Regions from separate parts of the Spirochaeta isovalerica genome, predicted to be linked through region 2. Evidence: riboswitches for the same ligand, from Rfam matches in the RefSeq annotation. Region 2 holds a riboswitch; the other holds the start of a gene.
What was found. Region 2 has a riboswitch for cobalamin ahead of HNR50_RS17690 (ABC transporter substrate-binding protein). Riboswitches for the same ligand answer to the same signal wherever they lie in the genome.

Region 1 (16,149 bases), on a different contig from region 2:
CTTTTCTGTGAATGGCTCCGTCGACACCACCTCCGCCCAATAGGCTGTTGTTCGCGGCGTTTACAATGGCATCGACCCTGATCTCTGTAATATCTCCCGTTACGATTTTTATCAGACAGCTTCCTGATTTCCATTCCATATCACCCTCCGGGTCTTTTTGAAAAAAATTCAAACGATTCTTTTGTTTAAAAACACAATTGGTATAATCCTATATATAAGAATATAATCCATCGGGAGGTTCTGCCGTGAAAGATTTCTTTTCCCCCAACCCCGTCGTGCTGGCCCATAGAGGCGATAGTGTGCGATATCCTGAAAATACCATGCCGGCTTTTGAAAGCGCCGTGGCCATGGGTGTCGATGTTATAGAGACCGATGTCCATCTGACAAAAGACGGAGAGGTCGTCATATGGCATGATGACTCTCTTGAGAGAATGAGCGGGGATCCGCGGAAAATCACAGACATGAACTGGAATGAAGTGCAGGAGATAAATGCGGCATATCAGTTTACTCCCGACAAGGGAAAGACCTTCCCTTACAGAGAGTCCCCGATTCCACCTGTGTTGCTGAAAGATCTTTTATCCCGGTTTCCGGAAATGAGATTCAATGTGGATTTAAAAGATAAAAAGAAGGAGCTGGCTGAACAGCACGGAAAGATTCTGGTGGAAACAGAGGCTTTATCCAGAGTGGTTACAGCATCATTCCACGGGAATGTTCTCGCTCATTTTCGCAAACGCTTTCCCCGGGCCCTTACATCCTGCACGTCCTTAGAAGTTATTAAATTCCTGGTCCTGTACCATACACGCCTCCTTTATTTCCCCCTGCCCTGTAAAATGAAAGTTCTGCAGGTTCCGGAGATCAGTGGAAAAATAACAGTTCTGACCCATGGCTTTATATCTGCTCTCCATAAAAGAGGGCTGAAGGTTCAAGTGTGGACAGTCAATGAACAGGATGAAATGCGCCGTTTTCTGAAGATGGGTGTTGACGGTATTTTTACAGACAGGCCGGCACTCCTTCTGGAAACTTTAAAAAAAGGAGAGTAATATCAGAATCTCCCCTTTACAAATCCACATAAATTTGTAAATATCCATTATGGAAAATAACAGATTGAAAAACATTGGACACTTCAATTTTGTAAACAAACCCTTAAGGGGTTATCTGCGTCTGTCCCTTTCCCGGAGACAGCGGTTTTCCGTCATTATGAAAAGACCCGCCTCCGTGCGGATTTTTTTTTACCCGAGTCATTTGCGCCCGACAGAGTGTTCTGCCGGGCTTTTTTTTTATTCCCAGTAAAATCAGACAGATTCCAGATATCTGCTGAAAGATAGAAATAGGGCTTTATGTACAAAAATCAATTTAAACACAGGAAAAAAGGAGTGAAAAAGTGTTAACAATTTCTGAAAAGTACAGTTACGACGATGTTCTACTGGAACCGGCATATTCCGATGTACTGCCGGGCGATGCCGATATCCGGACAAGACTGGCTGGTGATATTTATCTGAATATCCCGATTATTTCCGCAGCCATGGATACCGTAACTGAAAAGGAGATGGCTGTTGCACTGGCACTTCAGGGAGGAGCGGGAGTGATTCACAGAAATCTCTCCCCTCAGGATCAGGCGGCACAGGTCGGCGCGGTAAAGCGCTTTCTGAACTGGGTAATAGAGAACCCCATAACTGTTGAAAAAGGTCAGACCGTAGCCGATGTTCAGGTAATTATGGACCGATACGGCATTTCCGGGCTACCCGTTGTGTACAATGGCCTCCTTTGCGGGATTATTACAGGCCGTGACCTGAGGTTCTGCAGCGACCTCTCTCTCAAAGTAGAACAGTTGATGACAAAAAATCCTGTCGTTGAAAAAGGAAATGTCAATCCGGCATCAGCCCGGGAAAAATTCAATTCCCACAGAATCGAAAAACTACCGGTTGTAGACAATGAAGGTCATCTTACGGGACTGATTACCGTGAAGGATATAGAAAAACATGAGAATTTCCCCCTGGCCGCAATGGACAGCCACGGAAATCTGATTGTCGGAGCAGCCGTGTCACCTATGGATTACGATAAAAGGCTGCCTCTTCTTATGGAAAACAAGTGCGATTTTGTTGTCCTCGACACAGCGCACGGTCTCAGCAAGGCCGTACTGAAAGCAGTTGAAGGAATCAAAACAAAATACGGCATGACCGTAATCGGCGGAAATGTCGTCAATGCTTCGGGAACCAAAGCCCTGATCGAAGCGGGCAGCGATGCTGTTAAAATCGGTGTCGGTCCCGGCTCTATCTGCACGACGCGGATTGTAGCCGGCGTGGGAGCTCCTCAGTTTTCAGCCGTTTACGAGTCTGCCGAGGAAGCGGAAAAGCACAATATCCCCGTTATCGCCGACGGTGGAATAAAATTCTCCGGTGATATAACGAAGGCAATCGGAGCAGGAGCATCGACTGTTATGATCGGAAACCTCCTCGCCGGCCTGAAAGAATCTCCCGGAAAAGAAGTTCTTTACGAAGGCCGCATTTTCAAACAGTATCGGGGTATGGGCTCTGTAGGAGCCATAAAAGACGGCAGCGGCGACCGCTATCAGATGAAAGAAAACGATCAGCCCGTTCCCGAAGGGGTCGAAGGAAGAGTGCCCTACAAAGGAGAACTGGGCCCCTACCTTCAGCAGCTGACTACGGGACTGAAAAAAGGCATGGGATACTGCGGTTGCAAAGATATTGAGACATTGAGAAAATATAAGAAATTCATCAGAATTACCGGTGCCGGACTGCGGGAAAGCCACGCTCACGATGTGTCGATTTCCCAGGATGCGCCAAACTATTCAATTTGAAAGCAGAATAAAAGGATTGGAAAGAAATGGATAAGATACTGATTTTGGATTTCGGCGGCCAGACAAGCCAGCTGATCGGCAGAAGAATTAGAGACGCGGGTGTTTATGCCGAAATAATCCATGGAGATACGGAATTAACAGATCAGATACTGACATCGGATGTGAAGGGCCTCATACTATCGGGTTCTCCTTACTCTGTCTATGAAGAAGGTTCGCCCCGTCCCGATAAAAAAGTGTACTCGCTGGATATTCCCGTACTGGGCATATGCTACGGGCTGCAGGTCACGACCTGGGAAAACGGGGGAAAAGTAGCTCCTCTCCATACGAAAGAATACGGAAGGAGCGCTATCCGATACCGCAAAACCGATTGCCCCCTTCTCAAGGATATTCCCGATAACTTTGTCTCATGGATGAGTCATGGCGACAGTCTGGACGAGCTGGCTCCCGGTTTTGACCTTGTGGCCGAAAGCGAGCACGATCTGCCGGCAATTGTAGAGAATAGAGAGAAAGGTTTCTGGGGGCTCCAGTTTCACCCTGAAGTGACTCATTGCGAATACGGTTCCAGAATTCTGGAAAATTTCGCTGTCCATATCTGCGGCGCATCCAAAGGCTGGTCCATGGACAAGTACGTGGAGGACGCGGCTGAGCGGTTGAAGAAACAGGTCGGAAATGAAAAAGTGCTTCTGCTTATTTCCGGAGGAGTCGATTCCACAGTTGCCGGCGGGCTTCTGCTCAAGTCTCTCGATCCGAAAAACATCTATCTCATGTATATAGATACGGGAATGATGAGAAAGAACGAGACAGAAAAGGTATCTGAAAACCTGAAGAAGCTCGGTGCGGAAAATCTCTTAATCATCGATGCCCGGGACCGGTTTCTGGGACCTCTGGAAGGCATCAGCGATCCGGAAACCAAAAGGAAGAGCATCGGAGACACTTTCATTCGCGTTCAGGAAGAAGAAATTGCCAAGCATATCAGCGGCGATTACTTTCTGGCTCAGGGAACACTCTATACAGATCTTATTGAATCGGGCAAAGGTGTGGGAAATAAAGCCGGTGTCATCAAATCCCATCACAATGTGGGAACGCCGCTCGTCGAAGGGAAACGGAAAGAGGGAAAGATCGTCGAGCCGCTTGATATGCTCTATAAGGACGAAGTCAGACGGCTGGGCCTTCTGTTGGGGATCGAAGAAAAGATAGTCTATCGCCACCCCTTCCCGGGACCGGGACTGGGCATCAGAATTATCGGAGATGTCACTGAGGAGAAATGCGATATACTCAGAGAGGCCGATTCCATTTACATTGAAGAGCTGCACAAGCGGGGCCTTTACAGCCGGATTTGGCAGGCATTTGCCGTTCTGCTGCCGGTTCGTTCTGTGGGCGTAACTGGCGATGCGAGAGAATACGGATACGTGCTGGCTCTGAGAGCTGTCGTTTCCCACGACGGAATGACGGCCGATGTTTTCGATTTCCCCACAAAGGATCTTCTGGAAATATCGTCTCTCATCACCAATAAAGTAAAAGAGATAGGACGGGTCGTGTACGATATTTCTTCTAAGCCGCCCTCCACAATTGAGTGGGAATAGTGTTCAACTTCTGATTCGGAAGGGGTCCTGTAAGGGGGCTCCTTTTTTTTCTTTGCTTTTGGCAAAATGCTGTATAATTTAAAACTATGAAAGGAAAATATCTAATTACCATTATCATTTCAGCAGTATTTCTGGTTATAATCGGCGGATACTTCTCGCTCATCCTTTTCGGTCTTATCGAATCAGGACTGGGTGGTTTGTGGACTTTCATAGTCCTCCTTGTTGCAGCGGGGTTTCTGGGACTGATGATATACACCATGATAGAACGGCTGAAAGAGCAGAAAGAGGAGAATCCTGATGACTATCGTAAATACTGATTACATTACCGGCAAAGAACTGGAAACCCTGGGGCTTGTGAAAGGATCCATAGTACAGTCCAAAAATATCGGCCGGGATCTGATGAGCAGCTTCAAAACAATCGTAGGCGGAGAAATAAAATCCTACAGCGATATGCTGAATGAGGCCAGAGCCATTGCCACCAAAAGAATGGTCGAGGAAGCGGAAGCCATGGGAGCTGATGCGGTCGTCAACGCCCGGTACTCCTCGAGTGCCGTTATGCAGGGCGCCGCTGAGGTTATCGTTTACGGTACGGCCGTCAAATTCAAATAAACCAGTTCGGCGAACCGGGGATAGAGTTCCAATCGGGAAACCGATCCCCGGTCCATCCTGAAATTCCAGAACTTATCCGGTTCAATTCCCAGATAATTGAGCAGGAGGAGCACGAGGGGTCCCCTGTGGGAGACTATCATTATCTCATTTTTGTTTTTATCAGCTATAAGGGGATTGATGAAATTCACAGCTCTCAGAACTCTCGACTCAAGTTCGCTGAGACTCTCACCCCCCGGCGGTGAATTTTCAAAAGGATCTGAAATCCAGTTCCGCAGTATTTCGTTCTCTTCTGTCGAAGCTATCTGATCGTAACTTTTTCCTTCCCAGTTACCGAAGTCACTCTCTTCCAGACCCGGAACGATTCTGTATGGACAGTTCAGGACCTCACTGAGAATATGAGAGGACTGAAGAGCTCTTTTCATAGGAGAAGTCAGGATAATCCCGGATTTAAAAGATTCAGAACCGAAGGATTCAGCCATTTCAGCTATTTGCTGTACACCTTTTTCATCCAACGGTACATCGCTGCCCCGTCCGATATAGGTACCCCTGCCTTCGCACTCCCCATGGCGTATAAGATACAAAGATATCATAGGGGCAGCATGACCAGCAGAGTCAGCAGCTCTGTCCCTTCGGTCATGGCCCCGTAGGTATCGCCGGTCAGACCACCCAGTTTTCCCGTCAGAAATGCGGAAAAAACCAGGGTGAGAACTGTTGCGGAAGCCAGAGCCGCCGCACCGGCAATCCCGCCTATGGGGAGCACGATGAGAAGAGTCAGGATGAGTGCTACAATCAGTTCTTTCAGATATATATGCTTTTTGAAAAAAACCCCCAGACCGTCTTCTCTTGCCGAATCAAAATAAAAAATTGAAAAAACCGAAACCCATCGCCCCACGACGGGAGCAATAATCAAAGCCCGGTATTTATTGTCATCGTAAAACCCGAACAGTTCATTGAGAGTTGCTGTTTTGAGGAGAATAAAGGAAATGAGCGTCAGGACGCCGAAAGCTCCTATGCGGCTGTCTTTCATGATTTCCAGACGCCGCTCCTTTGTCGTTCCTCCCCAGACTCCGTCAGCCGTGTCGGCCAGACCGTCGAGATGAAGTCCCCCAGTGATAAAAATCCACCAGACCGTGACCAGAACAGCGCTGAGGAGTGGGGAAAACAGAAGCCCGGCCAGGAAAAATATACCGAAATTTGTCAGACCGATTATTAACCCGACCAGAGGGAAAAAGGAGATGGATCTGGCCACCTCCGCCATATCTTCACCCTCTTTCCAGGGAATGGGTATGACCGTCATGAATCTCAGCGCATAGATAATCTTTTTCATAACTCCGTTACATCGGTTACACCGGCCTGATCAAAAGTCCGGATCTCTTTTAAAGCCCGAACAGCCGCTTCACAGAGAGATATACCCAGTGCGGCTCCTGTGCCCTCACCCAGACGCAATCCCAGATCGAGCAGCGGTTTCTGCTTCATGAATCCGGCAGCATGGCCATACCCTCTTTCTGCGGAATGGTGAGAGAGGATGAGATAGGGGGAGATCTCCGGGCTCAGCTGATCCGCCAGAAGTGCCGCGGCAGTAGAAATAAAACCGTCTACGACGACAGGGATTCCTTTCGATGCGGCGGCTAACATTGCTCCCGCCATCCCCCCTATTTCAAACCCGCCGATTTTCGCCAGAACATCGATGGGATCTGTTTTATCGGGCTTGTTGACATCCAGAGCTTTTCTGATAACCTCGATCTTGCGTTTGATCGTCTCATCATCGATTCCTGCCCCGGGACCTGTCACTTCCTCCGGATCCGCCCCTGTATATAGCGCGTATATAGCGGAAGCCGGCGTGGTATTTCCGATTCCCATCTCTCCGACTCCAATAATATCCAGTCCTATACCAATCTCTTCGAGAACAGATTCTATACCGCCCTCCAGAGCTTTGACGGCCTCAAGTCTTGTCATGGCCGGTCCCCTGCTGATATTGGAAGCGCCCTTGCCGACCCGCTTATCCTTTACTGAATCTGGACGGTCGTAAGGTGTGGCAACCCCCATATCTATCAGAACCAGCCGTGCCCCGCTGTGGTTGGCAAGGGCATTGACCGCACCGCCACCCGATACAAAATTGAGAACCTGCTGGGCTGTTATTTCCATCGGAGCGCTGGCAATGTCTTCCTCAAATACGACGTGATGATCTCCGGCGAATGTGAATATTGCTTTGTTTTTAATTTCCGGCAAAGCCTGCCGCTGTATACCGGCAATGATTATAGACAGATCTTCCAGTCTGCCCAGACTTCCGGGAGGTTTTGTCAGTTTATACTGACGCTCTCTGGCTTTATCCATAGCCTTTTCGTCGAGAGGTTTAATGTCAGCCAGCGTTTTTTTGAGTAAATCCACAGGATCTCCTTTAATTTTGGTTGCTTTTCTCATTCCGTCTTCAACCGGAAGTACCTATTTCAATTGGAGCGGCAAACCCGCATTCATCATAAAGACTTTATCTGCAGCCGAGGCCAGTTTCTGATGAGCCATTCCGGCAATATCCTGAAACATCCTGGCCCACTGATGCTCAGAGACCAGTCCGTTTTCCACCTGGTTGGAAATAATTATCAGTTCATTTTCACATTGACTGAAGATATCGATAATTCTCTGAAGCTCCTGAAATACCACGTCCTGAGCTTCGCTTGCAGAACAGTTCTCTCCTCTGTCAAAAATCAGGTTTGTCATGAGAAGAGTGAGACAATCCAGAAGAACGACATTGCTCCCTCCGGCCAGCGGCTCAAGGGCTGCACTCACCTTTACCGGTTCCTCGATAGTCTCCCAGTGTGCCGGTCTATGGGCTCTGTGTCTGGCAATTCTTTCGACCATTTCACTGTCGAAGGGTCTGGCCGTAGCGATATAATACACAGGGACATTGTGCGTCTCTGAATACACCGCTGCTCTGTTTTCCGCAAATGATGTTTTTCCTGTTTTCGTTCCGCCAAGAACCAATACTATTCCCATATGCTCCGAGCCTCTCTCATGGCTTCAAGAAGCCTGTTGTTATTACGAGCGTTGTGAACTCCGATGCGGATGTGATCGGGAAGTCCGAAAGACGTACAGTCTCTGATCTGCATCAGCTGCGGCTCCAGCTTTTTCTGAAGCAGAGCGGCGTACCCTTCCATTCCTTCGGGAACGTATTCACGAGATCCGAGTTTTGCCATAAAGAAATTCGATTCCGTATGGTAAACTTTGAGTCCCATTTCAACCAGTTCATTTCTGAAGCGATCTGTTTCATTTCTAACTTTTTTCCAGGTGGACTTGTAATAGTCCCTTTCTTTGAGACAGGCGATTCCAGCTCTCTGGGCCGGTGCGCTGATACTCCATTCCGGCTGATAACGGGCGATTTCTCCGATCAGTTTCGGATCGCCGTGAATGTAGCCGAGCCTCAGACCGGGGATGCCATAATCCTTGGTCATGGAATTGAGTCTGAGGATATTGGTCGATGTGTCTCTGAAACGGATACTGTCCCTTGTGAACGCCACATAAGCCTCATCGATTATCACGATCGTACCGGATTCGACGGCAGCTGATTCGATTTTCTTCAGATCCTCATTAACGACATAAGTTCCGGTGGGATTATTGGGATTGCAGATCCAGAAAATTCCGGGGCGGTTCTCTTTGATTTTTGTTATGATGCGTTCAACCGGAGGACGGAAATCATCATCGGCCAGACTTGTAATCTCTTCGACAGAGCTCTTCCTGAGCTCTGAAATCTTCCTGTACTGACTGTAGGCAGGTCCCGAAATCAGGACATTTGATTTTTCATCGAGGAAAGCCTGACCGATAAGGTGGATCCCCTGCGATGTTCCATTAACGGCCAGAATCTCATCAGGTGTGCACCCTTCATAGTCGGCAATACTCTCACGCAGTTCTCTTGCCACGGAATCGGGATAACGGGTCAGATTGCAGCTTTTGACAGCTGAGAGGACTTTTTTATGAACCGGGAAGGGATTAATACTGACACTGAAGTCGGTTATCTCATCGGGGCTGATCCCCTTTTCCCGCAGTTTTGCGTAATCAAGACCGCCATGAGTTCCGTTTTTAGTTTTTTTCATACCAGGACCTCCAGTAAAGCCAGAAGAAATATCATATACATTCCGGCAGCTGTCACTATAATTCTAGTCGCTCTGCCAATGAATTGAAAATCAGCTTTCTCTTCACCGCCGACAAGTGTGTATTCCTCTCTTTTTTCAAGAGAAATTCCCAGAGAACCCGCCATAGCCGACATGGTCCATCCGGCGTTGGGGCTGCTTGTCTCACCGTGGGATTGTCTCATTGTCTTCCAGGCGTTTTTTCCCTTCTCTCCGTTTACGGCCGCTGCCGCTACAATCAGAAGCCCTGCCAGACGGGCCGGGATCCAGTTGAGTATATCATCGAACCGGGCAGCGAACTTTCCACCGGACTCATACTCCGCAGTTCGGTATCCGATCAGGGAATCGCAAGTATTGACAAATCTGTATGCCCAGGCTCCGGGAATGCCGGCAAATGCGAAATAAAAAAGAGGAGAAACAAAACTGTCTGTCAGATTTTCCGAAACCGATTCGATGACAGCACCGCAGACCTCCTCTTCCGATAAATTTTCGGTATCGCGGCTGACGAGATGATAGGAGGTCAGGCGGCGGGCGTCTTCGAGATCCCCCTCTTCCAGAGCCTTTTTTATCTGTCCGGCGGCTTTAACAAGGGCTTTGAGGGCAAAAACAGGCTTCAGCAGCAGGATGGAAACCAATACACCCGCCATCCCTTTAATAAAGGTATGTAAAAAGTAAGGGCCACACCAGAAAATGAAGCCGCCGCTCAAAACAAGAAAAACTCCCCATAAAAGAAGCGTCCTTTTCTCCCTGCCCGGCCTTCTGCTCCAGAGAAATTTTATATAATGTCCCATGTAGAGGACGGGGTGGAACCTGTCGGGATATTCTCCGAAAACAAGATCGAGAACAAAAGCCGAAAAGACAATGAGCTGCGCTGTATGAGATGCTGTCATAAACCGATAATCCTGTCGATAAGATCCATCTGGCAATTCTCTTCAATGATACCTGCCAGCCTGTCCAGATGTTCTTCCTGAACCTCATTCAACGACCGGGGAATCCCTGAAACAGTCCATCCGATAGACTCGAGCCAACGCCTCCGGAATCCCGGTTCATTGAAAACACCGTGAAAGTATGTTCCCCAGATTCTACCGTCCAGGGAAACCGCGCCGTCCTCTTCTCCGGTGTTCTTGATAAATAGCGGAAAAGCACCTTCTTTCAAAACCGATTCTCCCATATGAATTTCATACCCTGTTACCGGTTCATTGAAATTTTGGAGAAAACCTCTATCCGTAGCGGGATGCCCCTGTACTCTGACAGTCTTTTTTTCCCTGTTAAAATGAGTTTTGACGGGAAGCAGTTTCATTCCTTCCGTATCCCCCGGATCCCCTTCGAGTCCGAAGGGATCCGAAATGGACAGACCGAGCATCTGAAATCCTCCGCAGATACCGGTCACCGGAGTACCGGTCTCTGCCAGATCGATAATTTTACGCTCCATCCCCGTCTCCCTCATCCATTTCAAATCAGCGGCCGTTGTTTTACTGCCGGGAATAATAATGGCCGAAGGAAAACCGATTTCTCCCGGATGGTCCACAAGGCGAATGCCGACCCCCTTTTCCAGAAGAAGGGCATCAAAATCATCGTAATTTGACATGCGGGGAAGCTGTATGACAACGATATCCACCGGACCTCCGCCGAATCGCCGGTTCTTTTCCACAAAAACCGAATCTTCCTGTGCGAGACCGGGATCAGCCATCCAGGGAATGACGCCGACAGTTTTTCTTCCGCCGGTCAAATCCTCAAGCATTTTTAATCCCGGTTCAAGAAGAGAAACATCTCCCCGGAATTTGTTAATAAGAAATCCCTTTATTAAAGCCTTCTCATCGGCATCCAATAGTTCAACCGTGCCATAGAGGGAAGCGAAGACCCCGCCGCGGTCAATATCGGCGGCAAGCAGAACCGGGGCATTCAAATACTGCGCCACGGCCATATTGACGATTTCCGAATCTTTAAGATTAATTTCGGCAGGACTGCCGGCCCCTTCGCAAATGACGAGATCGTATCGGGATGTCAGGCTGTCAAGAGATTCCCGGACGTGGTTCCATAGCCTTTCTTTCGTTTTATAATAATCGGAGGCTTCCAGATCCTTCCAGGGTTTCCCCATGACTACGATCTGCGATTTCATAAAGCCGTGTGGCTTGATCAGAACAGGATTCATTTCAACAGAGGTCTCCAGCCTGGAGGCAGCGGCCTGAAGAGCCTGCGCCCGGCCGATTTCCAGCCCGTCGGGTGTGACAAATGAATTAAGTGCCATATTCTGGGCTTTGAACGGGGCGACGGAAAGCCCTCTGTTGTTGTAAATGCGGCACAGGGCAGCGACGATCAGGCTTTTTCCCACATCGGAGCCTGTGCCCTGAATCATCAGGGTTTTAGCTTTTCGATTTTTCACTACTCCCTCCACGAAGAGCAACAAAGACAGATTTAAGCAGCAGGTCTCCTGGCTTGCGGGACTTTGCCGAAGGCCTTCCCGGAACTGAATCCAGTGGCATCTTCTCCGGCACACACCCGTTTACAGTGGCGGGACCGCTCCGGAATTAAACCGGATTCCCTTTTAAGATCATCATTCTGATCACTGCTGGCTTACAATAGCATAGAAAAAGAAGGTCGAAAAGAGTTTTTTACCGAAGCCTCCTGTATTATACTGTCAGGTAAAGATCAGACATGAAGGACGGTACGTGACTATGAAGAAAATTATATCCACAGATGAGGCGCCCGCTGCAATCGGCCCCTATTCGCAGGCTGTTGAAGCAAATGGAACCATTTATATATCCGGCCAGATTCCGCTCGACCCGACAACAGGGAAAATGGTCGATGGAGGTATTGCCGAACAGACCGACCGTGTTCTAAAAAACATTCAGGCGATTCTGGAAGCTTCGGGCTTAAGTCTTGCTAATGTGGTTAAGTCCACAGTGCTTCTCAAGGACATCGGTGATTTCAAAGCGATGAATGAGGTATACGGTCGTTATTATAAAGAAAATCCCCCGGCCAGAGCGGCGTTTCAGGTAGGAGCCCTTCCTCTTGATGCATTGGTTGAAATCGAAACCATAGCTGTCAGGTAATTTTCTTGAGCTTGCTGATTAATCGGTAGGGAGTATCCTCGGCTTCTTCCTCACACATTCGATAGTAATCGTCTATATGGAGTTCCCGTTTCTTTCCTCCGAGTTTCCGTACCGATTTTATCAGTTTCTTCATTGATGCTCTGTCTTCTCTCGAAAGGCTTGAAAACTGAAGCCCGTATAAATACATATCACCGTTTTTTCTTTTCCACACGACATGACAGCCTACGGAATGAGAAACCTGATTCACGATAAAATGCAGACGGCACCTGGTGCCCGTATCAAGAACCATATTGGTTCCGACTGCGCAACCGCTTTTCGAGATATCGGAAAGCTTCACGGGCTGAGAATGTCCCCCCCATTCCAGGGCCAGATCAAAGGACATGATAAAACGCCGGCTCGATCGTCTTTCATCTCCTTCCCCTCCATCGTTATCGAAAGATGCGGCTTCCCTGAGCCTCTCAATAAGATGGTCGAGCCCCTCCTTCTGTACATCATCAACTTTTAAGAACATCAGCCCGTATCCGTAGTATTTCTCGGTTTCCCTGGCTATGCGCATAACTCTGGCATGGAGAGATATATGAAAACTGCCGCAGACGATAAGTACGGGAACTTCGACCCCGACATCAATCAGAAAATCGGCAAAGAGATAACAGCCTCCCCGGGAAATATCGGAAATGATAACATTACGGTCCATTCCCAGAAATTTCAAATATATATCGATCTCATAGCGCTGATCCTGCTCCCACCATCGCAGACGGGGATGAAAATAAGGCGCGATAAGATGACGGCGGAAAAAAAGAAGCGCTACGAAAAACAGGGCCCCGTTCATGGCCAGAACAAGGAGGGCCGAAGCGAAGGGATTAAAAAAAAGAGCCGCTATATTATATAGAATCATTATGAGGGCTGAAGAAATGAGAACCCACCAGCCCCACTTTTTCACCATCCAGATGGACAGGGCACAAACCGGATACAGAACCAGGATTATGATGTCATATAAAGGGAGTCGGCTGAGAATACTGCCGTAACCGACCAGAGGAACCATGCTTAATGCGGCATTAAAAACGAGAATCGCAACAGGTGAAATGAGAAACAGAACTGAAATAAGAACAATACTGAGTGGCTTTCTCATAATGACAACCCCTTTTCAGTTTGATTTTAACATAATGAAATCCAATTATCAAATATGATATGGGAATGACTTGAAAATCGATAAGCAGGTTTTACAATTTAAATATGGGATACAGATTTTATTCCTTTTTAATCTTTATCATGCTTCTGCCGTTGTCCGGTTGTTCAGTCATGATGCTCGATCCTCTTCCGGCGGATACAAGCCCGTCGGAAATACTGCTTGTCATAGAACAATCCCGATTCGCCGAACTTGAAGATTCGCTTAACCAGTATGCCCGGGATATCAGTGCCGAAGGCGGTTCTGTTGAAATTCGGACATTTCCCTCCAGCGGCGATCCCGCTTCATTGCGCGCTATGATATCAGACCGGGGAGATTCGATCAGCGGTTCTTTTTTTGTCGGGGATCTGCCGGCGGTGTGGTATGAACAGAACGCTTTCGGAAAACTGGAAGAGTTTCCCGTGGATCTTTACTATATGGATCTCGATGCGGTCTGGACTGACAGCGATGATGATGGTAAATATGACGATCACAGCCCTCTGGAAATAACCCACTATGTCTCAAGGATAACAGGCGATAACCGGGAACTCATTTCCTATTTCTCCAAACTGCACAATTACCGCACAGGTAATTACTCCTATCTGGGCGGCGCTTTCATTTTCAAAGATGAAGACTGGTTCGACACTTACCGCGGTTCCTCTTTCGGCCTGGATCGTATGTACGAGTCGGTACGAATCAGAGAGAAGGCTGCGGAAACACTCAAGGACGATTATCTTTATAACGTCGCCTATGAGGGGGCTGATTATGTCTACCAGTGGATACATGCGACACCCACGTCCCTTTATATCAGCGACGGCTCATCCTACAGCACTTTCCGTTACAGTGAGATTGAGCAGTACAATACAAAAGGGCGTTTTATTAATATGTTCAATTGCAAAGGTGCCCGATTTACCCAGGCCAATCTGGCTATGGCTTATCTTAACGGAACCGATACAGGCCTGGCCGTTACGGGATCTACGAAAGTCGGGGGCAATTACTATCCTCTGGAATTCCATCGGACGCTCACAGCCGGCAGCAGCTGGGGAAATGCCTATAAATCATGGTATAATTATTTCGGCAGGAGCGATGACGAATGGTTCCTCGGGATGATAATTCTTGGCGATCCGACTCTCCGGATAATCGACGCTGAAGTCGACCGTACAATCACGCGCAACTCCTTCAGCCAGCTCGTACCACCTGACGATGAAACGAAATCAAGACTGGGAGAGGTCCTTATCCTTTTTGATGATATTAATCTCGAATAATCTCTTTTTATTTAAATGATTGGACTCAAAACAATAAAGAGTCATTCTACCGGTCCGTTTATATATATAATCTCTGATAACCGTTCTGACGCTTTCCATAGCCAGTGGACCGCTGACTGATAAAATCAGTCCCGCGGCATTTCCCCGGCGCAGAGCTTTATAGAGAATCCGGCTTTTTCTGTACAATTTGTATGTACGGTAACTCTCTCTGAAACGGGGAAAACGCGTTGAAAACCATTCTCCCGCCAGTTCATCTCCAATATTCTTTGCCGTTATGAGAAAATCGAGGGAAATATTGTCGAGTAGAAAAGTGCCGAAAAGAATCCTGCTGTAAGCCAGGAGAGATATCATGTAAAAAGAATCAAACAGATCGACAAGTCTCAATCGGTGATAGAAGTTTTTGCTTCTGCTGTAGGGTCCGGCGATGGCTAGAAACATATGATAAAGCTGCTGCCTGTCGGATACACCTTTCGGGGCGGCCGGATTGTACTGACCGGCGGTACGGACCGGTATCTGCAGAAGCCGTTTCATGAAGTTTCTTTTTTTATTGAACCGGTATTCAACACCGTTAAAATCAAGATCTTTTTCAGGACTGATTCCGTATTTTTCGAGATATTGCTGATAAATCAGATAAGCCTCTTCAAATAGGGCTGAACGGTATATGCTGTTTTCCGGATCAATTAGTTTTTCGATTTCCGCTGCCTCTGTGCGGATTCTATCACGGGAGAATGACTCGAGTTTCTTTTCGAGAATCGCATTCCTTCCGCCGTAGAGAACCATAATGTAATAGAAGCTTTTCGTGAGTATGAGGGAATAATAATGGCGCCAGATTAATTCTGTAAAAAAGAGGGAAAAAAGTGAAGCGCCCATACTGATAAAAATGGAAGGGAGACCTATGAGGGGAATAAAAAGCAGCCTGATGATCTTTCCCGTAACGCGCCCCTTTCTGAAGACCCTGAGAAAAGGGATTTTTCTGTATATGAGCCCGTAGTATTCCCCTATTCTGTTAACCCGTAGAAACCAGGATATTCGGGTTCTGGATAATCTTTCGACTCGTCTGTTCCCTTTCCACAATTCCTCCAGATCATTCATAAGAAGAAAAGAGCATTTTATGAGATCCGATAAAGAGAAGGAAAATTTCAGCTTATCGTTTTTTTCCCTGCTGTAAGCTGTCTGCGCAATAAGAAGAATGGTCCTGAAATCGTCCCGTATATGATTGGAACTGACAAATGGTGTTTGAATCTTTTTTTTCAGAAATTCTTCAAAAACAGCGAAAGCTTCCCTCTCTTCCCCCTTTTCGGGAAAATCCTGACGAAGCTTTTGAAGGTGTTTCAGCCTGATTCTGCGGATTATAAGCTTTCCTATAAAGAAGCGGATAACAAGCGGAATAATTATGAGAGCAAAGAGAAAGGGGAGTACAAGTTTAAAGATAATTACGGGCTCCATACTGTCAGCAGTATGTCACACCTTTACCCCTTTTTTCCAGATGGCAGAAGGCTTGATTTTCCCCTGATTGTATAGGATTTCTCTGTAAT
Region 2 (16,149 bases):
GGGCCTGATGGAATCATCAACGGCGATCTTGTAGAGATCGATGACAAGTTTATGAATGAATACCGCAACACCGGCGGATTCGATATGATCGGTTCGGGACGGACCAAACTGGAAACGGAAGAGCATTTCGAGAAATCCAGAAAAGTCTGCGAAGCCAACGGCATCAATTCGGTAATCATCATCGGCGGTGACGATTCCAACACGAACGGCGCGGTTCTCGCCGAATACTTTAAGAAGACAAATGCGGGCATCACTGTCGTCGGAGCTCCCAAGACCATCGACGGCGATCTGAAGAACGAATATATCGAAACCTCCTTCGGTTTCGACACCGCGACAAAAACATACTCCGAGCTTATCGGTAATATTGAAAAAGACGCCAACTCGGCGAAGAAATACTGGCACTTCATCAAACTGATGGGTAGAAGCGCCTCGCACATCGGTCTCGAATGCGCGCTCCAGACTCAGCCCAACATCTGCATCATCTCTGAAGAAGTCGAGAAAAAACAGATGACGCTGGCCCAGGTCGTGGAAGACGTAACCCAGGTTATCGTGAAGAGAGCCGCCAGGGGAGACAACTTCGGCGTGGCCCTCATTCCCGAAGGACTGATAGAATTTATCCCCGAAGTGGGTAAACTGATCGCCGAAATCAACGACCTTCTGGCCCATGACGCCGATGAGTTCGCCGCGCTCGAAGATGGGGAAGCACAGAAAACATGGCTGGCGGGAAAACTGTCAGCGGAAGCGGCTCCCGTATTCACTAGCCTTCCTGCGGGAATCCAGGCGCAGCTTCTTATGGACAGAGACCCCCACGGAAACGTTCAGGTTTCCCTTATCGAAACAGAAAAAATGATTATCGAAATGGTCGGAAAGAGACTGAAAGAGCTTAAAGCCGAAGGCAAATACAACGGCAAGTTCAGCACTCAGGCCCACTTCTTCGGATATGAAGGAAGATGCGCCTTCCCCTCCAACTTCGATGCGGACTATTGCTACTCTCTCGGTTATTCCGCCTTTATTCTTCTGGCTCAGGGACTGACCGGATACATTTCCAACGTGGCGGAACTTCACAAACCGGCCGACCAGTGGGTTGCCGGCGGCGTTCCCCTGACCATGATGATGAACATGGAGCAGAGACACGGACACATGAAGCCCGTTATAAAAAAGGCTCTGGTTGAACTGGACGGAGCGCCCTTCAAGCTCTTCGCTTCCCAGAGAGACAAATGGGCTGTGGAAACAGCTTACACATTCCCCGGCGCCATCCAGTACTACGGACCGACGGAAGTCTGCGATCAGCCTACCAAAACACTGCTTGCGGAAAAAGCATAACAATCTGATAATCGCGGGGAGGTTCACAGGAGCCTCCCTGTTTTATTTATGAGCCGATTGAAAAATTACTATGAAATACTGAATGTCGACCGTACCTCATCACAGGAACAGATAAAAGCGGCATTCCGCAAACTGGCTCAAATCCACCATCCCGACAAGAACTCCGGTTCATCGCGGTCCGGACTTATCTTCCGGTCTATCCACGAAGCCTACTCGATACTTTCCCGGGAAGAGAAGCGGAAACAGTACGACAATTATCTGGAAAACAGCAGGATCCAGCCGGTTCAGTCTGGCCCGGCTTCGGGTGCCACAGATGATGAATCGGCTGTAGAGACTCTCTGTTCACGGCTGAATTTCATTTTCTGGGAGATCGAGGATATTTTCACACCGGGGAAAAACAAAGCCGACCTTGATATCAGGAAGTACAGCGGCGCCAGTATAAGAAGATGGCTTCTGACAATACTGATTTTCATAGACCGCTGGGTCCTGACCCCTGCGGGATACGGGGATTACTTTTTCCAGGCCCGTCTGATTGACAACCGCCAGTCCTATGAAACCCTGACAAAGAGCTTCAATCCCTTCCATCACAATCCCTATATGAGCTTTAACGGGTATTTCTACAAGATCCGCTTGCGTCTGGATAAATTTATCAACGGAATCAGGCTGAGTGATCTTCAGGAAAAACTCCCCGGCTCGGAACTGACATTAATGGATTGCATTTACGAATCGCTCAATATGTCCTATCACTATCTGGGAGCCATACATATGATTTTGAGCGGGAAAAGCGAAACCGTTCCGCACTTTACCCATAAACCGGGATTTTCCGATCGGGAAAGCCCCATCCTCTTAAGCTGAGCCCCGATCCGATAGGGACTCCGTTCTGTGAAGACCGAAGAGACAAACCTCTCCTATGGCCGGGCTTTTTCCCTTGCCAATATTGTCTACCTGTTGTATAACGAAGTCATTCAGGTCGGCTGAAAAGCCGTGAAAAGGGAAACAGGTTGAAATCCTGTGCGGTCCCGCCACTGTAACGGAGTTTGACAGCTCCACATGCCACTGGAACTATTTGTATCCGGGAAGGCGGCTGTCATGATCCTCCGGAGCCAGGAGACCTGCCTGAATACAATACCCATAATGTCTGCGAGGTTCAGACCGGGTATGGCCTGTCTATTTTAACTAATAAACACCATACCCTCCTGACTGCAGTGCGGTTTTTTATAAAAGGCCGCCCAAGGAGAAACAACATGAAGAAAGCATCGATCTGGTTTATTTTACTGATGACCACGACGCTCTGGGCCGGAGGATCCCGGGAAAAAACGACAGAAGCGGAAACTCCGGTTCAATCCTATCCTCAGAGAATCATTTCCCTGTCACCTTCCACAACCGAAACCCTTTTCGCCATTGGCGCGGGCGACCAGGTCGTGGGAGTGACAAGCTACTGCAACTACCCGGCAGAGGCGGCGACACGGGAGATCATCGGCGGATTCTCCCCCAAGACTATCAGTATCGAAACAATAATCAGTCTCAATCCCGATCTGGTTATCGCCGGAGTTTCAGCCCATCAGCCCATTGCCGATACCCTTAAGGAAGCGGGAATTCCCGTTTTGTCCATTGAACCCAAATCAGTCGATGACGTTCGCTCGGTAATCGAAGAACTGGGAATGATAACCGGCCATGAGGAGCAGGGAAAAGCTCTTTCAGAAGAAATCGAAGAGAGAATAGAGGCCGTTCAGCAGAAACTGTCAAAGCTCGATGGCGACAGACTCCGGGTTTTCTACGAAGTGTGGGACGCGCCGCTCATGACAGCCGGACCGGAATCCTTCACGGGGCAGATGATAAGCTATGCCGGCGGTAACAATATCTTTACCGATGTGGAAGGAGACTATCCCCAGGTCAGCTCGGAAGAACTGGTAAGCCGCAACCCCCAGGCCATCATCGCATCGGAAACACATGGAGATAAACTCAACTCCGAAGCTCTAAGGGAAAGAGAAGGATGGGATGCGATTGATGCCTATATCAACGACAGAATCATACTTCTCGACGGGGATATCGTATCTCGCCCCGGCCCGAGAATGATAGAGGCGATCGAAATGATGGCCGAAGCCCTGTACCCGGAACTGTTCTGATATGAAACCGAGCCGGTATGTTCTGTCAATCAGCGTCCTTCTCTTACTGGTTCTGATCCTGGCCATTTTCTGCGTGGGAGCCGGAGCCGTATCCATCTCACCGGGAGAGGTTTTCAAAGTCCTCACCGGTGCGGTCAAAGAGGGAACCGATTACATAATCGTCATGAACTTCCGGCTGCCCCGGGTCATTCTGGCAGCGCTTATCGGCGGCGGTCTGGCTGCTGCCGGCGCCGCATTCCAGGGAATGTTCCGCAACCCCCTGGCCGATCCCTTCGTCGTCGGGGCTTCAGGCGGCGCGGCTCTTGGAGCCACCATGGCCATTGCCTTCGGTTTGTCCATACAGATAGGCCCGTTCAACTCCGTGCCGGTCGCGGCTTTCATCGGTTCGATCGGAGCTGTTTTTCTCGTCTATCTTATAGCGGAATCGGGGGAAAGCACTTCCACCGTCTCTCTTCTTCTGGCCGGAACGGCTCTCAGCACCATTTTGAGTTCTGCCGTTTCGCTGATTATGCTCTTGTCCGACAAGACGCTCCATGAAACCTATACCTGGCTTCTGGGAGGGTTATCGGGCAGAAGCTGGACAGATCTGACAGGAACGGCTCCTTTTATACTTTTGGGATGTCTGGCGCTCTGGCTCCTCTCCCGACCTCTCGATGCTCTGGCCAGCGGAGAGAAAACGGCCAGGAGTCTGGGACTGCCCATCAAGCGGACCAGAGCTCTCATCGTTCTTATGGCATCACTGACCACCGCAGCTTCTGTCGCTGCCGGCGGCATAATCGGATTCGTGGGCCTGGTCGCCCCTCATATGGCGAGGCTCTTTTTCGGATCATCTCACAGGCAGCTTATCCCCGCCAGCATGCTGACGGGGGCCCTGCTGCTGATGGCGGCCGATGTCATTGCCCGTACGGCCGTGGCTCCCATGGAGCTTCCGGCGGGAATTATTACATCGGTAACGGGGGGAGCGTTTTTTCTCTACCTCCTGAAAACCAGAAAGGGAGAACTAAGAGGCTGATATGAAAAGACTGGAAACGGAAAACCTGGATTGCGGTTACAGCGGACGGAATGTTCTGGAAAACATAAATCTTCACATTACCCCCGGTTCCATCCTGGGACTGATCGGACCGAACGGAGCGGGTAAAAGCACGCTGCTTAACACTCTGGCCCGTATGATAAAGCCTAAAAAGGGGAAAGTCATTCTGGCATCGAAAGACCTCTGGAAGATTTCCTCCCGGGAAGCCGCTTCGACAATGGCTTTCACGCCTCAGGATTCGGGAAGCGCATTACCGCTTACCATAAGACAGTTTGTCGCACTCGGCCGGGCTCCCCACCGGGGCTGGCTTCTTCCTTTTTCCTGCGAAGACCGGGATATTGTGGAGGATGCCCTTGAAAAAACCGGTCTCTCCGATCTGGCTGAACGCTGCATAACCGAATTGTCCGGAGGGGAACAGCAGCGCGCCGCCCTGGCCCGGGTACTGGCACAGGAACCGGAAGTCCTTCTTCTCGATGAACCGACATCCCACCTGGATATAAAATATCAGACGGAAATCCTCGATCTGGTGGCCAATCTGGCTCATGACAGAGGGATATCCGTTATTATCAGCATACACGATCTTAACACGGCGGCGCTCTATTCCGATCATCTGGCTCTCGTGGGAAAAGGCGGCATAGCTTCTTACGGAACTCCTGCTGATGTGCTGAAGGAAGAAATCATTTCCGAGGTATACGACATACCGGTTATTGTAACCAGTCACCCTCTGTTCGGAACGCCAATGGTTATGCCAGGCGCAAAAAGCAGGGCTGGTCAGAAGATTATCAATCTTTAGAATCGGTTCTTCCGCTTACACACGACTCATCTGTATTTATTCAGGATTGCTTCCACCGTCCCGTCTTCCATCATCTGACTCATGACCTTCTCAAAGGATTCAAGCCAATCGACTTTTGATGATTTTCTGGAAAATGCGAGAAAAAGATCTGTTGAAAAACCAGGTTTGAAACCGGTTAATTCCAGCCTGTCTCAGTAACCGAAGCGGGCGATATCGTAAGCCATGTTGGGATTTGTCCCCACAGCGAGTTCCAGACGGCCGAGAGCCAGCATATCGAGAATCTGCTTTTCAGATTTGAGATAGACTTTATTCAGGGATTCATCGGAATTAAAAGGTTCGAAATAGACCGAATCTCTGGAAAGCCCGATGGATTTATCGGCAAGATCGCCATACTCTCCAACAGAAGCCCCGGAACCTGTATGAGTGTAAAAAACCGGTTCTACCGATGTATAGGAAACAGGGACGTAAGATGCATATTCAGCTCTCTCTTCTGAATAGGCAAATCCTATGATTAAATCCGATCTTCCGGATTTAATCTCCTCAAGCGCTCTTGCCCAGGGACAGAATTCAACTTCTATTGTTATATCGAGTCGTCTTTCCAGTTCATTGATAATATCGATATCGATACCGCAGTCATCGCAGTCTCCTGGATTTTGGGAAATACGGAAAGGGGGCCATATCTCAGAGACAAGTGTGAAAGTAGTATTTTCAGCTCCAATCGGTATTATACTGAGAAAAAAGAGAATTATTCTTACAAGACGAACCATTGAGCTACCCTTCTCTAATTATTATACCTGATTGTGTAATAAATCAAATATGGGAGTTTTTTCCAACGGAATCATATCAGCTCAATTCCGGGGTTGTTTTATTGATTCCAGGCAACCCCGGGAGTTGTGGAGAGGTTAAATTCTACCAGTATTCGGGTTTCTTTAGCTCTTCCACACAATAGGTCCGGCCGGATATAGGATGAAGCTGATTACCCAGTAATGATTGAGCCAGCCATCCTTCGGGATAGGATAGTTTTAAAGGCGCCTTGATGATGTCTTCTGTTATCTTTTGAAATCCGACTTTTGAGTAAAAATTGATATCTCCGTAGGTAACAACTATTTCAATTCCCTCTTCCTTTAGTTTTCCAAGACCGTAGCGGATCAACTTCTGACCGATTCCCTGCCCCTGAAAATCGGTATGAACGGCCACCGGAGCCATAATAAAAGCCCTGGTGCCGTTGTCGAAGGCCAAACGTGAAAAGAAGATGCCCCCTACGATTTTCTGATCATCCATCGCCACAAAACCATAGAGATCTTCACTTTTTGTAGAAGTCATAAAATCGTAAGTCAAATCACCGATTAAGCGACCTTCACTCTCTCCTTCCGAATCTGTAAAGGTTTTAACAAACATTTCCCTGATTTCTTCAATCTGTTCCGAAGTGTAAATAGAAAAGTCCACGGATTCCCCCTTCATATAAGACCCTTACCTATGCTACAGGAAACCTACTCCACCGTTACCGATTTTGCCAGGTTCCGGGGCTGATCGATATCCCGGCCCAGAGCCAGAGCCGTGTAGTAGCCGAGCAGCTGACAGGGGACAATTGTCAGAAGAGGAGAAATGGCTTCATCCGATCCGGGAACGATAAAGATTTCATCGGCAAGATTTTCCAGATTGCTGTCTTTATAATTGGAAATAACAAAGACCTTGCCGCCCCGGGCTTTCACTTCCTGAATGTTGCTGATTGTCTTTTCCTGATAATCGCCGCTTGTACAGATGAATACGGAGGGCATTTCCTCGGAGATTAAGGCCAGCGGACCGTGTTTGAGCGATCCCGCGCTGTAAGCCTCCGCATGGATATAGCTGACTTCCTTCATTTTCAAAGCCGCTTCAAGGGCTACGGGATAGTTGATACCCCTACCCAGATAGAGTATGGATTGATAATCTTTGAGCTTTTCCGCCATATTCCGGAGCTCCGATCCCCGATCGAGGATATCCTGGATCTTTCCGGGAAGCGCTTTCAGCTCGGCAACCAGTTCGCGACCTCTGGACAGAGAGATATCCCTGGACCGTCCGATCATCAGAGCCATGAGTATGAGAACCGTCACCTGATTCGAAAAAGCCTTTGTGCTGGCTACAGAGATCTCCGATCCCGCATGAATATACACTCCGCCATCGGTCATTCTGGCCAGAGTCGAACCGACAGTGTTGACAAGCCCGACGACCCGTCCGCCTTTCTGCTGGATTTCCTGTATGGCCGCGATAGTATCTCTGGTTTCGCCGGACTGGCTTACGGCAACAAAAAGAGTGTCTTTATCGACAATGGGGTTCATTCCACACATTTCAGAAGCATCGGAGACTTCTACAGGAATGCGAGCCAGATCCTCTATAATGAACTTGCCAAGCTCACCGGCATAGTAAGCCGTCCCCATGGCGATGATATGGATTTTTTTGATATCGAAGAAATCCCGTTTCTCCAGATTGAGTCCCGCGAGAAGAGCCGAACCGAAGTCAGGAAGAAGACGTCCGCCTCGCCCCATGGCTCGGAAAACCGATTCAGGCTGTTCATGAATTTCCTTCAGGAGATAATGAGGATATCCCTCTTTCGTATGGTTTTCCGAAGCGACTTCCAGCTGTTCCACATCTCTGTCAATTTCCAGATTCTGGCTGTTGATGATCCTGTATCCCTTCGGATTGAGGATAACCATCTCCCCGTCATCGACAAATACGGCATGCTGGGTGTAACCGGCGAAGGCCATGGCATCGGAAGCCAGGAACATTTCATCCTTTCCGATTCCGATAACGAGGGGACTGCCGTTTCTCGCGGCGATAATAAGATCGGGATGATCTCTGAAGAGGAAAAGAAGACCATAGGTTCCGTTGATCATGGAAATGGCTTTGGAAACCGCCTGTTCAGGACCCAGATCAAGATATTTCTCCACCAGATGGGCAACGACTTCCGAGTCTGTCTCGCTTTTAAAAACATTACCTTCGGCAATAAGTTTCTCTTTCAGTCCGGCATAGTTGTCTATGATACCGTTATGGACGACGATAACCTCTTCCTTCGGTCCTGTATGGGGGTGGGCATTTTCCTGCGTGACGCCGCCATGGGTTGCCCATCGGGTGTGGGCTATACCGATTTTGGCGGTCAGATTATCTGTCAGCTGTTTCTCGAGCATGGCGAGTTTGCCTTTCTCTTTTATGACTTTGACTTTTTTTCTGTGAACGATACCGATTCCCGATGAATCGTATCCTCTGTATTCGAGCTGCTTAAGCCCCTGCATAAGAACGGGAACCGCGTCCCTTTCTCCCAGATAACCGACTATTCCGCACATAATGTTCTCCTTTTCGCTGTTTCCCGGATCTTCAATTTATCCGTAAATGACCCTTCTTATCTGTCTCAGACTCATTTGAGGGCCGGCAAATGGTCTGGATTGAAGCTCCCTCTGAATCTTTCTGTATATTTCCTCATTTCTCAGTCCCCGCTTCTGAAGCTGTCGATGACGCTGGACTATGAACTCCTGCGGAGCTTTGAGAAAGTATTCTCCCAGATCATCGAGAAGATGACTGAGAAGAGATTCGTCTATGGGATAAGATGAAAGCAGATATTGCCTGAATGATTCTTCAAGTTCCATTTTTGCCATTATTGTATATATAGCCCTATTTAAAACATTTTTCCATAAAAAGCACCGAAATCGGGTATTAAATAGCAAATATTTACCCGAATTAGGGCAGATTATATATCTTTTCCAGCTAAAATTTCATTTAGAGAATTATTTATTTAGCATATGCACAAACATTTGACCATCGGGTCTGCCTGTGTTAGGTTCAGAAAGAAACATAAAGGAGTTTACTATGGCCAAATTACCCCGTACGGTTATCGATGCCTGGGACAGAATGGATGGTCCCGTCATATTTACGACAGTGGACAGCAAAGGGAAACCCAATGCCATTTATGCCACATGCGTTTCACGCTATGGCGAAGACCGGCTGATCGTGGCAGATAATTATTTTGCAAAAACGAGAGACAATATCCTGGAGGGATCAACCGGTTCAATTCTCTTTATCACCGAAGATAAAAAGGCTTATCAGATAAAGGGCTCAGTGGAATACCACAAAGAAGGACCGGTTTTTGAAGACATGAAAAAATGGAATCCGGAAAAACATCCCGGACACGCTGCCGCCGCCTTGAAAGTGGAAGAAGTCTATTCGGGCAGTGAAAAACTTCTGTAAAAAGAAGAACCGCCTTTTTCAGGCGGTTCCCTTCATCTATCTGACTGATATGATTACAGATCCCTGTAGCAGAACCACCAGTCATAGCCTTCGTACTTCTTCAGTCTTTCTGCCGCATCCTTCTGATTGTTGGGCGGAGGAATAATCACTTTATCCTGGATAAGATCGTTTTCAGGCCAGTTCGCCGGTACGGCCACTCCGTTGTTATCAGAAACCTGGAGAGCTTTGACGGCACGGACGATTTCATCCATATTTCTTCCGATCTCCTGGGGATAATAGATAGTCAGTCTGACTTTACCTTCCGGGTCGATGACGAATACGGCGCGGACTGTGTTGGTTCCTTTTCCGGGATGGAGAAGCCCCAGTTTATTGGCTATGGTATCGTTGGCGGCAATAACGGGATAGGTTATCTCCACATCCAGTTTTTCCTTGATCCACTCAACCCATTTGATATGGCTGAAGATCTGGTCCACTGACATCCCGATCAGTTCAACACCCATTTTGCTCAGCTCTTCCGCTTTTCTCTGGAAACCGACAAACTCGGTCGTACAGACAGGAGTAAAATCGGCGGGATGGCTGAAGAGGACAAACCATTTCCCTTTATAGTCTCCGGGCAGATTTTTAGGCCCGTGAGTTGTCGCTACTGTCATTTCGGGAAAGGCATCTCCCAGCAAAGGCATGTTAATTGTTTTTTCTTCCATTTTTGTTCTCCTTGGTAATTTTCAATTTCATATACATCTCATATTGCAAAGGGCATGCCAACTTTATTAGGCAGACAAAAACCTTAAGCTGATGCACAACAGTTCATTATATTTACAAAACAACGATATATCGGTTATGATTGTAACGAAATATCGGTCTGACGATATTTCGTGGAGGTTAGTCTCATGGAAGATCAGCTTATCGATGTTCATCCCGACAGAGTGCTGGATCTTATACTCCAGTCTCTAGAAGAACTGCTCAATTATGAGCTTGCTGTTATTTTAAAATTGAATGACAGTTCCCACTTGACCGTTGAAAGAGCAGCAGGGCCGCTGGTTAACGACAAACTCAAATCCTATAAAATCGATCTGCTCAAAAGACAGGATCTGGCTCAGATATTAAAGCGCAACGAACCCCATCTCTTTGACGAGGATCTGGAACACGAGGATACCTATGTCAATATAGTTGATCTGCCGGATTCCCATTCCTGTCTGGTCGCGCCTTTATATGTAAAAGACTATCTGCTGGGAATGCTGACACTGGATAACAGAGCCTGCGGCGTATTTTCTCCGGCCATAGTCAATTTTGTCGGGACCATATCAAAACTCATTGCCGTCATAATCGCCCAGAAGGATTCTTCTATTGCCTTGATTACCAGAAACAAAGATCTCATTGAGGAAAGGAACTTTCTTCTCCGACCGGAAGAAAGCGTTTTCAGCGATATCTACGGGAATTCACCGGAATGGCAACGCGTTCTGGAATGCATAAGGACAGTGGCCGCTTCAGATCTCCCGGTTCTGATTCAGGGAGAAACAGGAACGGGAAAAGAAGTGGTGGCCCGGAAAATTCACGATCTGAGTTCCAGAAGCGGCAAGCCCTTTATTACGCTCAATTGTTCCGCCCTCAACGCCGGCCTGGCGGAAAGCGAACTTTTCGGCCATGAAAAAGGAGCCTTTACATCAGCGGTAATCCGCCGGAAAGGCCGTTTTGAACTGGCAGACGGAGGAACCCTTTTTCTCGATGAAATAGCCGATCTTCCGGCGGAAATACAGCCGAAAATCCTCAGAACACTCCAGGAAGGGACTTATGAAAGAGTCGGCGGCGAAAAAACCTTGCATTGTGATGTCCGGGTGATAGCCGCAAGCAATAAAGATCTCAAAGAACAAGTCGAGAAAGAACTGTTCAGAGAGGACCTCTACTACAGACTGGGCGTCTTTCCTCTTTTTCTTCCCCCGCTCCGGGACAGAGGCGAGGATGTCATCGTCATAGCGGAACAGTTACTGAATAATCTCCGGGAAAGCGAAGCGTACCGGCATCATTATTTCTCATCCGATGCCATAGAGAGCCTCCTCTCCTATTCCTGGCCGGGAAACGTAAGAGAACTGCAGAATGTGATCCGCCGATCGGCCCTGATGGCGGCTGACGGAATAATCAGGAAAGAGCATCTGTCTCCGGGCGGAGGGAAACTACCCGGTCCCGGTCGCAAAGATGCAAATGCGAAAAAAACACAAAAACCTGATATGCCGTTCGTCACTATGGACGAAGCGGTAAAGCAGCATATAGAAATGGCCTTGAAATTGTCAGACGGGAAAATATACGGCAGCGGCGGGGCTGCGGAATTGCTGGGAATGAAGCCGACGACGCTTCAAAGCCGGATGAAGAAGCTGGGGATGATGTAGAAAAAGGGGGTATCCGAAATACCCCCTTCATATAAAATTTATTTACCCGACACAGACAAAGCCTTCACATAAATAGAAGGCGAACTGAATTCGGCGTAATCGTTGAAGCGGTTATTATCCGCCACGGCTATGATATTTTTTATAAGATCATAAAAATTCCCGGCGACGGTGATGTTCTTAATGGCTTTACCTTTTTTGCCATTTTCAATGAGAAAACCTTTTGCCGCCAGAGAGAAGTCTCCGCTGATCTGGTTCAGTCCCGCGTGAAGACCCTCTACATCAGTTATATAAATTCCCCCTTCCGCTTCGCCGAAAAGAGATTCTTCTTTTTTATCCGAAGGCTGAAGATAGGGAGAGTAGAGCTTTGTGGAAAGAGGAGACGAATATCCGCGGCTCCCGTTCCCTGTCGATTCCACGCCGCTGCGCTTCGCACTGTAGAGATTGTGAAGCTCCGTTTCAAAAACGCCATTGCGGATGAGATACTGAGTCGAAGCTTCAACACCTTCATCATCGAAAGAAGCCGCTCCCATGCTGAATATGGACGGGTCGTCAATAATATTGATATGCGATGCGGCTATAAGCTGGCCGAGTTTGCCTTCCAGCTTTGACCGGCCTTTCTGTATATTCTCACCGAAGAAAGCGCTTCCGGCGGAATTAATGAAAGCCCCGAGGAGACTGGATGCCGTGGATGCGGAAAAAATGACGGGATAGCTGCCGGAATCAATTTCTTCGGCATTGAGCTTGCAAAGAGCATCCTCTGCGGCCAGTTCCGCGATCTTCTTCGGATCGAGATCGGCAAAGTTCTTTTCCCCCTGGAAGTAGAAACCGACAGACGTATCCTTGCCGTCGGAAGCCATAAGGTAGGCGTAGGCATAACAGAGAGAAGCTTTTTCGGTTTTACACAGGCCGTAAGAGTTGGCTACAATCCGCTCATTGGCCACATCGCTGTATATCGCTTCCGGTACGTTTATGATTCTCTCATCATAGGCTTTGGCGTATTTTTCGATTTCCAGAGCCAGCTCTTTTTTCTGCTCGACCGAAACCTTGTGGAGATCAGCGCTTTTAAAACGGTCATAAACCCTTTCCTCATCGCTCTCGAAAATGGCGTATCCCTTATCATCGGGAATGTATGTGGCGTTTTCCCTGGCTTTATCCAGTGAGACAGCAATATTCTCCCCGTTTACTTTTTCCGTAAAGGAAAGCCCCATTTTGTTGCCAAGAACCACTCTGGCGCCAAGTCCCGATGTTTCGGCGTAGGAGAATGAAGCTATTTCGCCTTCGTGAGCTTTTATACTGGTTTTAGAAGAGGAGGAAAAATAGATTTCCGCAGCTTCTTCGAATTTTCTATCTTTTAAGGCTTTTTTTACAAGTTCTGCGTTGCTGCTCATCATAACCCCTCCTGTCCGCCGACGACCAGACCGGTCACTTTTATGGGCGGCTGGCCTACATTGGCGGGAATGGACCCCGATTCGGAACCGCACATTCCCGTACCGTAATCGAGATTTCTTCCCACCATTTCGATATTCTGAATAATGTCCGACCCCTTTCCGATAAGAGAAGCCCCTTTGACAGGCCGATCGATTTTTCCGTTCTTAATCAGATAAGCCTCGGCAACGGCAAAGTTGAAATCTGTTGTCGGAGGGTTCACTGATCCGCCGCCCATATTGCGGCAGTAGAGCCCGTTGTCGATAGTGGAAATCATTTCCTCGAGCGTGCTGTTTCCCGGAGCGATGAACGTGTTGGTCATACGCGATGTGGGTGCATATTTGTATGACTCTTTTCTTCCGCTTCCTGTAACGGGATGATTCATCTTCAAGGATCCAAGCTTATCGACCATATAGGATTTGAGAATCCCGTTCTCGATCAGGACGTTTTTCTGAGTCGGCATCCCCTCGTCATCGAAGTTCTGGGAACCCCACTCATTGGGAAGGGTTCCGTCATCAATGGCCGTGACAATGGGATTGGCGATCTGCTGTCCCAGTTTGCCGCAGAAGACCGACGCGTTATCCGCAACAGCCGTGGCCTCAAGCGCATGGCCGCAGGCTTCATGAAAGATAACGCCTCCGAAAGCATTATCCATAACCACCGGCATTTTCCCCTGAGGAGCCGCTCCCGCTTCAAGGGAGACAAGGGCTATCCGCGCGGCTTCCTCGGCGATGGATTCGGGAGTATAGCGGTCGAAGAGCTCAAATCCCAGAGCCTTGCCGGGCCCGAAAAAGCCTGTTTCCTTTTTATCGCCTTCTACACCGACGGCCGTAACCGCCAGACGGGTGCGGATTCTTTTGTCATTGACGAGCCTGCCTTCCGATGTGGCGATCGTTACGTTCTGGGAGTTATCCCAGTAGCGGACAATGACTTCCTGAATTTTAGACGAATGATCTCTCGCTGCGGTATCGGCGCGGGAAAGAATCTCGAGTTTGTCTCTCAGGTCAACCGATGAAGGGAGAATCCTGATGTTGTGGGCATTGGAGAGAGAAACAGGAGTCAGATCTCCAAGATTCCCCCGTTTATCATATTTTACAGCCTGAGCGACTGTTTCGGCCAGATTGAGGAGCTTCTGCTCATCGGCATTGCTGGCATAGAGATAGACGCTTTTTCCGCCCATAATCACCCGGATACCCGCTCCGGCTATAAGACCTGTATTTATGGACTTGACTTTGCCGCTGTCGAAGAGAAGAACCGTGTCATTCGTATCTTCCACGAATACATCGGCGTAATCGCCTCCGTTCTTCAGAGCCATGGACAGAAGCTTGTTATAGAATTCCTGTGAGTACATAGCTAATCCTTTTGAAATAAGTTGATACAAATCTAACACTCATAGGTTCAGCAGTCAAATAATGAACAAAAATAAAAAACCGGCAGTATCATTCATGCCCCTGAAAAGATACTACCGGTCTGATAAAATAAATTAGACGAACTAAAGCAGCGAAACGGCCAGTAAAAACCATCCCGCATGGGGGATCCACTGTTCACCCCAGCGCCACGAATGATCTCCGAGCTGTCCCGCACCCCGGGGAGCGAAATCGATATCTTCCTCATCGTCAAACCCGGAAGTTATGCCGTTGCAGATCCCTCCGGGATTATTGATAAAGTCTCTCTCATAAGGAGGATTGTTGGCACCGTGCCCCTGCATCATGCACATATTGAAAGGGTTGCATCCCAGAATCCAGTTGAGCTGGTCCAGGGCGTAGGTTCTTAAATCAACAGTCAACTGACTCTCTTCTTTAAACAACCGGGCACTCTTTAAGGCCGCCGAAGCCAGCGATGCGAGCCTCGCATTCTCCCCCTGCCACCAATAACCCGAAGGGTTGTTATGGGGGATGAAAAATGCTCCCGATGCTTCACGGTCTTCCGCCTTTGTATACTGGCGGGCATAACCGAAAGGATTATTCACTTCTCCGGTAATTGACAGTTCAAACTCCATGATTTTCCTGACAGCGCTTAAAACCGAATCTCTGTCTTTCCGATCCGCCGATGAGGCGCACTCGAGATAACGGATTAAAGATAGAACGGGAAGCCCCGCTTCGGCCGCATGAAAATAAGGTCTGTCCTGTCCATCGGCGCTGATCCATCCGCTGTAGGGGCCGTCTGACCTCACCCGCCCCGACAGGCTGGCCGCTCTTTTTTCCGCAGCATCGAGAAAACGCTTTTCGCCGGTAAGGGCAAACAATTCCGATGCGGCCAGAAGAGCGCAATAATCGTCTATGACATTCTCTCTTCCATCGTCCAGGTAGGAAATATTATGCTCTTCCAGATGGTCGAATCCCCGGACGGCCGCTTTGAGGTAGTCATCGCGACCGTAATCCCCTTCCGCTCCAATCGCCGCGGTTCTCGCCAGGAGAGCTATGGCTACCCCTCCGCCCTGACGGTATCCGGCCTGATAGGATTCCCATCTCTTTCCATCCTGACCCGTATAGGAACAGAGCATCCTTTTCTTCAGATCTTTCGACCACTGATCGAAGAGCGTCATATAAAAAAAGCCCGACGGATCCTGCATGCGCATGATAAAATCTGAACCCTGGAGAATCTCTTCGATAAAGCGCTTCTCCATTTCGCTGCCGGTCAGCTTTCCCGCGGCCCTCATTTCTTCAAGTGCATCTATCATATTCCAGGCAACCATGGGAATCTGCTGGGGATTGAGATAATTGGCATAGCTGAGATGGCTCAGATATTTGCTCGTATCGCCCGATGCATCATACCAGCCGCCGTGGGCATCGACAGTTTTATCTGTTCCGAATAGGGGAACAGCGCTGTCCTGCCTGTCGTAATTGCCGGAAG

Region 1: it holds a riboswitch for cobalamin, as region 2 does, so the genes downstream of both, HNR50_RS03570 (cobyric acid synthase) here and HNR50_RS17690 (ABC transporter substrate-binding protein) in region 2, are expected to answer to the same signal.

What each region holds. Positions count from the first base shown of each region.
Region 1 covers NZ_JACHGJ010000001.1:822,296-838,444, forward strand. Annotated here, with positions in the region: gene HNR50_RS03510 (O-acetyl-ADP-ribose deacetylase) at 1-139, opposite strand, end outside; gene HNR50_RS03515 (glycerophosphodiester phosphodiesterase family protein) at 246-1,040, shown strand; gene guaB (IMP dehydrogenase) at 1,382-2,818, shown strand; gene guaA (glutamine-hydrolyzing GMP synthase) at 2,845-4,401, shown strand; gene HNR50_RS03530 (hypothetical protein) at 4,488-4,718, shown strand; gene HNR50_RS03535 (YbjQ family protein) at 4,699-5,010, shown strand; gene HNR50_RS03540 (histidine phosphatase family protein) at 4,983-5,600, opposite strand; gene cobS (adenosylcobinamide-GDP ribazoletransferase) at 5,597-6,337, opposite strand; gene cobT (nicotinate-nucleotide--dimethylbenzimidazole phosphoribosyltransferase) at 6,334-7,398, opposite strand; gene cobU (bifunctional adenosylcobinamide kinase/adenosylcobinamide-phosphate guanylyltransferase) at 7,453-8,001, opposite strand; gene HNR50_RS03560 (pyridoxal phosphate-dependent aminotransferase) at 7,992-9,095, opposite strand; gene HNR50_RS03565 (cobalamin biosynthesis protein) at 9,092-10,021, opposite strand; gene HNR50_RS03570 (cobyric acid synthase) at 10,018-11,514, opposite strand; cobalamin riboswitch at 11,536-11,717, opposite strand; gene HNR50_RS03575 (RidA family protein) at 11,807-12,184, shown strand; gene HNR50_RS03580 (PilZ domain-containing protein) at 12,177-13,313, opposite strand; gene HNR50_RS03585 (hypothetical protein) at 13,418-14,614, shown strand; gene HNR50_RS03590 (hypothetical protein) at 14,564-16,060, opposite strand; gene hutI (imidazolonepropionase) at 16,076-16,149, opposite strand, start outside.
Region 2 covers NZ_JACHGJ010000008.1:130,294-146,442, forward strand. Annotated here, with positions in the region: gene HNR50_RS17680 (diphosphate--fructose-6-phosphate 1-phosphotransferase) at 1-1,323, shown strand, start outside; gene HNR50_RS17685 (J domain-containing protein) at 1,372-2,178, shown strand; cobalamin riboswitch at 2,274-2,457, shown strand; gene HNR50_RS17690 (ABC transporter substrate-binding protein) at 2,568-3,449, shown strand; gene HNR50_RS17695 (FecCD family ABC transporter permease) at 3,451-4,461, shown strand; gene HNR50_RS17700 (ABC transporter ATP-binding protein) at 4,463-5,272, shown strand; gene HNR50_RS17705 (substrate-binding periplasmic protein) at 5,464-6,039, opposite strand; gene HNR50_RS17710 (GNAT family N-acetyltransferase) at 6,182-6,718, opposite strand; gene glmS (glutamine--fructose-6-phosphate transaminase (isomerizing)) at 6,763-8,592, opposite strand; gene HNR50_RS17720 (hypothetical protein) at 8,629-8,901, opposite strand; gene HNR50_RS17725 (pyridoxamine 5'-phosphate oxidase family protein) at 9,113-9,490, shown strand; gene HNR50_RS17730 (peroxiredoxin) at 9,544-10,191, opposite strand; gene HNR50_RS17735 (sigma-54-dependent Fis family transcriptional regulator) at 10,378-11,871, shown strand; gene HNR50_RS17740 (TldD/PmbA family protein) at 11,910-13,262, opposite strand; gene HNR50_RS17745 (TldD/PmbA family protein) at 13,259-14,647, opposite strand; gene HNR50_RS17750 (glycoside hydrolase family 9 protein) at 14,789-16,149, opposite strand, start outside.